2 linked regions of the Rubrivirga marina genome follow. The protein of the gene in region 1 interacts with the protein of each later gene in a pairwise test. Links are inferred from orthologs where the notes say so. Each region holds a gene or a part of one and is shown in the gene's direction. Other genes may lie near its edges.

The links. Proteins that work in one complex are often made in the same cells at the same time.
Region 2: the proteins of secD (region 1) and pheT interact in binary tests that used the Escherichia coli proteins (3 or more experiments, as listed by UniProt). The link is inferred for Rubrivirga marina from one-to-one orthologs.

The regions. Positions count from the first base shown.
Region 1 is NZ_MQWD01000001.1:3,195,918-3,200,346, reverse strand. What follows is about bases 572-3,533. They hold secD (protein translocase subunit SecD), read left to right. Parts: upstream 572-1,055; coding sequence 1,056-3,011; downstream 3,012-3,533. Other genes in these bases: secF (protein translocase subunit SecF), read left to right, coding at 3,100-3,533; BSZ37_RS13515 (hypothetical protein), read left to right, coding at 572-945. Also shown: BSZ37_RS13520 (DUF427 domain-containing protein), read left to right, coding at 80-361; more of BSZ37_RS13515, read left to right, coding at 469-571; more of secF, read left to right, coding at 3,534-4,032; BSZ37_RS13500 (STAS domain-containing protein), read left to right, coding at 4,129-4,429. UniProt on the Escherichia coli protein: Part of the Sec protein translocase complex. Interacts with the SecYEG preprotein conducting channel. SecDF uses the proton motive force (PMF) to complete protein translocation after the ATP-dependent function of SecA.
Region 2 is NZ_MQWD01000001.1:1,004,631-1,008,549, reverse strand. The notes cover bases 754-3,884. They hold pheT (phenylalanine--tRNA ligase subunit beta), read left to right. Parts: upstream 754-1,093; coding sequence 1,094-3,676; downstream 3,677-3,884. Other genes in these bases: BSZ37_RS03980 (hypothetical protein), read left to right, coding at 3,772-3,884; pheS (phenylalanine--tRNA ligase subunit alpha), read left to right, coding at 754-1,081. In the rest of the region: more of pheS, read left to right, coding at 26-753; more of BSZ37_RS03980, read left to right, coding at 3,885-3,919.

The DNA.
Region 1 (4,429 bases):
TCCGCCTCGGCGTCGAGGTGGGGGATCCCGGTGCGGCCGGCCGGTGTCGAGACCCTCTCCCCCGAGCGAACTGCGACCCATGAAAGCCATCTGGAACGGCGCCACGATCGCCGAGAGTGACGACACCGTCGTGGTGGAAGGCAACCACTACTTCCCGCCAGCGGCACTCGATCGGCAGTACCTCCGTGAGTCCGACCACACGTCGGTTTGCCCGTGGAAGGGGACGGCCGGCTACTTCGACGTGGTCGTAGACGGCGAGGTGAACCAGAAGGCGGCCTGGATCTACCGCGAGCCGAAGGACGCGGCGGCCCAGATCCGGGACCACGTGGCGTTCTGGAAGGGCGTCGACGTCACCCCGTAGGCCCGTCGTCGAAGGTCTCGCGAACGGAGTTCCCGCGAACTCCCCACCGGGGGAACCCCGGCCCGGACGGGGCCTGCGTTAGTTTGCACGCTGTCGCCTTCGGCACCGTGCGCCCGTACCGTCTCGCTTTTGTCCGCCGTCTCGTCGCCGCGACCCTCGTCGCGGCGCTGGGTGTGCCGTTGGTGCCCGCCGTGGGGGCACAGGGCGGGGCGCCGTCGCTGGCCGTCGTCATCGACGACGCAGAGGCGTTCGAGCTCGCCCTCGCTGCGGCGCACGACGCCGAGGCCGGTACCGATCCGCTCGTCGTCTTCGCCGAGGCCTACGCCGCCGCCGTCGGCGACGTGTCGGTCGAGGCGCTGGTCCACCTGCTGGGCCAGTCGTCGATGTCGGGCGTCCTCCCGCCGGCCCACGACGAGGCGTTCGTCTCGTCCAAGCTAGCCACGCCCGCCTCGACGTCCGCGGCCGCTCTGGGCGCAGCCGCCGATGTCGTCGCCCCGATCGCGGCCGTCGGTGAGATCGCCGAGGCCGCCGACCTCGCGCCGCCGCGCCCGCTGGCGCCGTCGTCGCGCCCGCGCGCGCCCTAGCGCCGCCGGCCTCACGGCCGACCCGATCCGACTTTCGCTTTTGCGCTCGTCCGAAGGGGACGAGCGTGTCTCCAGACCCAACCCGGCGTCCGTATGGGCGCCCGATCCCTATGCAAGGCAACGGCTTCAAGCTATTCGCCGTCGGCGCGCTGCTCGTCATCTCCCTGTGGCAGCTCTTCCCGACGATTCAGAACTCCCTCAACAACCGCGACCTCGCGTCCATGGACCCCGCCGAGCGCGAGGCCTACGAGGCTGAGAACGCGGACGACCTCCAGGCCACGTCGGAGGAGGCCCTCAAGCTCGGGCTCGACCTCCAGGGCGGCATGCACGTGACGCTCGAGGTCGGGACCGGCGCGCTCCTCCGCGAGCTGGCCGGCAACCGGACCGACGACACGTTCGACGCCGCGCTCACGGCGGCCAGCGAGCAGGCCGTGACCTCCGACGAGAACTTCGTCACGCTCTTCGCCAACGCCGTCGAGGCCGAGCGGCCCGGCACGCGCCTGGCCCGCTACTTCCGCAACGCCGACGCCGACATCACGGCCCGCTCCGAGAACGACGCCGTCGTGGCGTACCTCCAGGAGGAGGTCGAGGAGGCGCTCGTCCGCGCGGAGGAGATCATCCGGCAGCGGATCGACCGGTTCGGCGTGACCGAGCCGCTCATCCAGCGCCAGGGCACGTCCCGCATCGTGGTCGAGCTGCCGGGCGTCGACGACGAGGAGCGCGTCCGCGAGCTGCTGAAGGGCACGGCCCGCCTCACGTTCCACCTCACGCCGCCGACGGCCGAGGTCCAGCAGGCCGCGGCCAACCTGTTCGCCTACTACGAGGACGGCGGCGAGGACGCCGAGGCGGACCCGACGGCGACCGCCGACGCCGACACGACGGCCACGCAGGTCGCCTCGGCCGACTCGACCGCCGACAGCGACGCCGACTCGGCCGACGTCCTCGACCTCGGGGACATCACGGCCGGGGCCGACCCGTCCGAGGAGGCCGGCGGCAACCCGCTCGCGGCCGTCCTCCAGCGGATCCAGGTCGACCCGTCGTCGAACTCGCCGATCGTCGGGCAGGTCGCCGAGAGCGACACGGCCGAGGTCTCGCGGCTCCTCGCGGCGCCGGGCGCGGCCCGGCTCATCCCGCCGGGCGTCGAGTTCCTGTTCACGGCCGGCCCCGACGCCGGCGTGACGGCCGACGGCGACGGCGTCCACTACCTCGTGGCCGTCAACCAGCGCGTCGAGCTCCAGGGCGAGGTGATCACGGACGCGGGCCCGGACTTCGACCCGTACACGAACGCCCCGCAGGTCTCGATCACGATGGACGGCGTCGGCGCGAGCCGGTGGAGCCAGATCACGGGCGCCAACCGCGGCAAGCCCGTCGTCATCGTCCTCGACGACCTCGTCTACACGTTCCCGACGATCAACGAGCGGATCCCGAACGGGCGGACGCAGATCACGGGCAACTTCAGCCGCCAGGAGGTCGACGACATCGTGACCGTCCTCAAGTCGGGCGCGCTCCCGGCCCCGGTCTCGATCGTGGAGGAGCGGACGGTCGGGCCGAGCCTGGGCGAGGCCTCGATCAAGGCCGGCACGCGGGCGCTGCTCGTGGGCCTCGTGCTCGTGTGCGTGTTCATGGCCATCTACTACCGCGGCGCGGGCCTCGTGGCCAACGTGGCGCTCCTGCTGAACGTACTGTTCATCTTCGGCGTCCTCGCCAGCTTCGGCGCCACGCTGACGCTGCCGGGTATGGCCGGCATCCTCCTCACGATCGGCATGGCGGTCGACGCCAACGTGCTCATCTTCGAGCGCATCCGGGAGGAGATGGAGAGCGGCAAGACGCTCAAGGCGGCCGTCGACGGCGGCTTCTCCAAGGCCCTCTCGGCCATCGCCGACGCCAACATCACGACGTTCCTGATCGGCGTGATCCTGTTCTCGTTCGGCGTCGGGCCGATCCAGGGCTTCGCCGTGACGCTGATGGCGGGCATCCTCACGTCGCTGTTCACGGCCCTCGTCGTGACCCGCCTCATCATCGACTACCTCGTCCAGGAGCGCGGCGTCAACGTCGCCTTCGGCTGAGTCAGGGTACTGGGTGCGCGCTCGGGGTCTCACCCCGCGTCGCGCCCGCCCCGTACCTCGTACCACGTACCCTGAATCCAACACTGACATGCGCATCTTCGAAAACACCCACTTCGACTTCCTGAGCAGCTTCCGGTCGAGCTACATCATCTCGGGCATCCTGCTCCTGGTCGCCGTGGTCTCCCTCATCTACCCCGGTCTCGAGGCCGGGATCGACTTCAAGGGCGGCACCGAGTTCATCGTCGGCACCGACACCGCCATCCCCTCGACGCAGGCCGCCTCCGCCCTCGGCGACGCGACCGGCGAGATCTACGAGGTCAAGGAGTTCGGCAACCCCGAGACCCTGATCGTTCGGACGGCCGCCGGCGGCGACGCCGACGCGCTCCGGACGTCGGTCGTCAACACGCTGTCGAGCGCGTTCGCCGGCTCCAACCCGGAGATCGAGGGGACGTACTCCGTGGGGCCCCGGATCGCCTCCGACCTCAAGGAGAAGGCGATCGTGCTCGTGCTCGGCGCCCTCTTCGTGATCCTGCTCTACATCTTCGTCCGGTTCGACTGGCGCTACGCCGTGGCGGCCGTCCTGACGCTGGCTCACGACGTGATCATCGTGCTCGGGCTGTTCGCGTTGTTCCACAACCTGACCCCGTTCTCGCTCCAGATCGACCAGGTCATCATTGCGGCGCTGCTCACGATCGTCGGCTACTCGATCAACGACACGGTGGTCGTGTTCGACCGAATCCGCGAGTACGCGCTCCTCTTCAAGACGGAGCCGTACGCCGAGACGGCCAACCGCGCGATCAACACGACGCTGTCGCGGACGGTCCTCACGTCGGGCACGACGCTCCTCGCGGTGCTCATCCTGTTCCTCATCGGCGGCGAGGTCCTCAAGGGCTTCTCGCTGGCGCTCCTCGTGGGCATCGGGGTCGGGACGTACTCGTCGATCTTCGTGGCGAGCCCGATCGTCGTGGCGCTGCGTGAGAAGTACGCGCCGGCCCGGCGCGTGGTGACGGCGAGCGCGTAACCCCCGCCGCCCCACGCTTCACGGAACGGGCGGCCCCGCGGGGCCGTCGGGAGGGGCGGGCGCCCGTAGCTTGGGCGGCCCGCCCCTCTCCCTTTCATGCAGATCCAGAGCACCAGTCAGAACGGCGTCGCCGTCCTCACCCTCGACGGCGACGTCCTCGGCGGCCCCGACGGCTCGGCCCTCCACGACGCGCTCGCCGAGGCGCGCGGGGACGGACCCCTCAAGGCCGTCGTCGACCTGTCCGGCGTCCGGTTCATGAACTCGTCCGGCCTCGGCATGCTCGTCGGCGCCCTCACGTCGGCCCGCAACACGGGCGGGGACCTCCGCCTCTCCGCCGTCGCCGAGCGCGTCCTCGCCATCCTCCAGGTCACCCAGCTCGACGGCGTCTTCCAGCGCT
Region 2 (3,919 bases), 2.2 Mb from region 1 along the record:
GGATGACACGATGAGCCCCCGCGCCATGTCCGAGACGACGACGCTCGACGCCGAGATCGAGGCCGTCCAGGCCGAGATCGACACGCTCCCGCTCACCACCGACGACGAGGCGGAGGCCTACCGCGTTCGCTTCCTCGGCCGGAAGGCCGGGGTGATCACGGACCTGTTCTCGAAGATCGGGACCGTCCCGCCCGAGGAGCGCCGGGCCGTGGGCCAGCGGCTCAACGCGCTGAAGCAGGCCGCCCAGGCCCGCCTCGACGCCGCGACCGAGGCCCTCGCCGGTGACACCGAGGCCGGCGCGACCGACCTCGACCTCACGCTGCCCGGCCGCGTCCCGGCGCCGGTCGAGCGCGGGAGTCTGCACGTGTTGACGCAGACGCTGGAGGACATCCAGGCCATCTTCCAGTCGTTCGGCTTCGCCGTCGCGCGTGGGCCGGAGATCGAGGACGACTGGCACAACTTCTCGGCGCTCAACTTCCCGCCCGACCACCCGGCGCGGGACATGCAGGACACGTTCTTCCTCGAACCGCCTCCGCCCGAGGGCCGCGGCGTCCTCCTCCGCACGCACACGTCGCCGGTCCAGGTGCGCGTGATGGAGCGCCAGAAACCGCCGATCCGCGTGATCGCGCCGGGCCGCGTGTTCCGGAACGAGGCCATCTCGTACAAGAGCTACTGCCTGTTCCACCAGGTCGAGGGCCTCGTCGTCGACGAGGGCGTTTCGTTCGCCGACCTCAAGGCGATGCTGACGGCGTTCGCGAAGGCGCTCTTCGGCGCCTCCGACGGGCCGGCGCGCGAGGCGAAGATGCGGTTCCGCCCGTCCTTCTTCCCGTTCACCGAGCCGAGCGCCGAGGTCGACGTGTGGTGGGCCGACGAGAGCCTCCCGGGCGGCGGGCGCTGGATGGAGATCCTCGGCTCCGGCATGGTCGACCCGAACGTGCTCGAGAACGTCGGCGTGGACTCGGAGCGCTACACGGGCTACGCCTTCGGGATGGGCGTCGAGCGGATGGCCATGCTCCGCCACGGCATCGATGACATCCGGCTCCTCTACGAGAACGACGTCCGCTTCCTGAAGCAGTTCTAAACCGCCTCGACGATGAACATCAGCCTCAACTGGCTCTCCGACTACGTCAAGCACGGGCTCGCGCCCGACGCCCTCGCGGAGCTCCTGACGATGACCGGCCTCGAGGTCGAGGAGGTCACGACGGGCGGGCCGTCGCTCGACGGCGTCGTCGTTGGGCACGTCGTGTCCGTCCGCGCGCACCCCAACGCCGACCGGCTCCGCGTCTGCGACGTCGACCTCGGCGACGCCGCGCCCGAGGCGGGTGAACCGGAAGGTCGGCGCAGCCAAACGGTCCAGATCGTGTGCGGCGCGCCCAACGTAGCCGCCGGGCAGAAGGTGCCGGTCGCGACCGTCGGCACGGAGTTGATGCTGCCGTCGCGGAAGGACCCGTCTCAGCTGGAGCCGGTCACGATCAAGAAGGGCAAAATCCGCGGCGAGGTCTCGAACGGGATGATCTGCGCCGAGGACGAGTTGGGCGTCGGCGACAGCCACGATGGGATCATGGTCCTCGACGAGGACGCGGCCGTCGGGCAGGACTTCGCCGACTACCTCCGGCAGCGCGACGCGCTTCCGGGCGACACGGTCCTCGACATCGCCATCACGCCGAACCGGCCGGACGCGACCTCGCACGTCGGCGTCGCCCGCGACGTGGCGGCGCTCACCGACCAGCCGCTCACACTACCCAAGGTGGATGTCCCCGAGGCGGGCGGCGAGGCCGCCTCGCAGGCATCGATCCGGATCGAGGACGCCGAGGGCTGCCACCGGCTCGTCGCCATGGTCGTGCGCGGCATCACCGTCAGGCCGTCGCCGGACTGGATGCGCGAGCGGCTGGAGGCGATCGGCGTCCGCTCGATCAACAACGTCGTGGACGTGACGAACTACGTCCTCCACGAGCTTGGCCAGCCGCTCCACGCCTTCGACCTGAACCTTCTGGAGGGCGGCGGCCTCGTCATCCGCGCCGCCGAGGCGGGCGAGGTCGTGACGACGCTCGACGACCAGGAGCGCAAGGTGCCGGCGGGCACCGTCCTCGTCTGCGACCACGAGAAGCCGGTCGCCGTCGCCGGCGTGATGGGCGGGGCCAACTCGGAGGTGAGCGGATCCACGACCGACGTGCTGATCGAGAGCGCCTACTTCGACCCGTCGCGCATCCGCAAAACGTCGAAGGCGCTCGGGCTGCAGACCGACGCGAGCTACCGCTTCGAACGCGGCGTCGACCCGACGGGCCAGGCGCGCGCCGCCGCCCGCGCGGCCCAACTGCTGGCGGAGGTCGCCGGCGGAACCGTCGTGCCCGGCCTGATCGACGAGCACCCGACCCCGTACGAGGCGCGGACCGTCACGCTCCGCCCGTCGCGCGTGGCGGCGGTGCTCGGCGTGGAGGTCCCCGAGGACGAGATCGTCCGGCTCCTTGGAGCCATCGGGTTCGAGGTGAGCGACGCCGAGGCCGGCCGCCTCGACGCGTTCGCCGAGGCGGCCATGCGCGAGGAGGGCGTCGAGGCCGCGGCCAGGGAGGCCGCCGACGCCGGCCTTCGCGTCACGATCCCGCCGTTCCGCCCCGACGTGGAGCGCGAGGTCGACGTGATCGAGGAGGTCGCGCGGCTGTGGGGCTACGACCACCTGCCCACGCCGGCCTCGACGCCGGTCCCGCTCGTGCCCGCCTCGGACACGCCGTCGGCCCGGCTGCTGGCCCGCGTGCGGCGGCGGCTCGCCGCGCTCGGCTTCCGCGAGCTGTACACCAACTCGCTGGTCCCGAAGCCCACCGCCGAGGCCTTCGCCGACGCCGCGTGGACGGGCCGCGAGGGCGGCCCGGTCGAGACGCTCAACCCGATCTCGCAGGAGATGGCGGCCATGCGGCCGTCGCTGCTGCCCGGCCTCGTGGCCGTCGCGAGCTACAACCAGGCGCGCGGCGCTGGCGCCCTCCGCCTGTTCGAGGCCGGCCACGTCTACCGCCAGTCCCACGCCGCGACGGACCTCGTCGAGGGCTACCACGAGCACACGTCGCTCGTGCTCGGGATGAGCGGCGAGACGCCGGCGACCTGGAACGGCCCCGCCCGCGCCGCCGATGTCTACGATCTCAAAGGCGTCGTGACGGACGTCCTCGCCGACCTCGGCATCGACGGGGTGACGGAGACGCCGCGGCCGGCGCCGGAGGGCCTCACGGCCTACGCCCTCGACCTCCACCTCGGCGACGTCCGCCTCGGCAGCCTCGGCCGCCTCGCAGACGGGGTCGGCGACGCGGCCGAGCTCCAGGAGCCCCTCTTCGTCGCCGAGCTCGACTGGGACGCGCTCGCGCGCCTCGCCGACCGCGACGAGCCGGCGCGCTACCAACCCATCTCGCGCTTCCCGACGGTCGAGCGCGACCTCGCCCTCATGATCCCCGAGGCGCAGGCGGCCGGGCCGCTCCTCGACACGATCCGCCAGTCCGGCAAGCCGCTCCTCCAGGACGTCCGCGTGTTCGACGTGTACCGCGGCGAGGGCGTGGCGGGGGGCCAGAAAAGCCTCGCCGTCGCGCTCCGCTTCGGGGCCGACAAGACGCTCCGCGACCAGGAGGTCGACGGCCGTGTGCGGCGGATCGTGAAGGCGCTGGAGAGTCAGCACGGTGCCACGCTCCGGTCCTAGCGGCCGTTACGGCCTGATCAACAAGTGCATAGCCGGCGGATGGGGGATCCCCCGGAACGGTTCGTGTCTATCTTGACCTCCTACCGCCTGCCCGCATGGAGCCCACCGCCCCGTCCGAGGCCGAGCCGGGTCGTCCCGACCCTCGGCCCGAGTGGCGGTCGCTGAGCCATCTCCGCGACCGCGTGGACGCGGCTGTGCGTGAGATCGAGCGGCTCCGGTCGGAGAACGCGGCGCTCGCCAAGC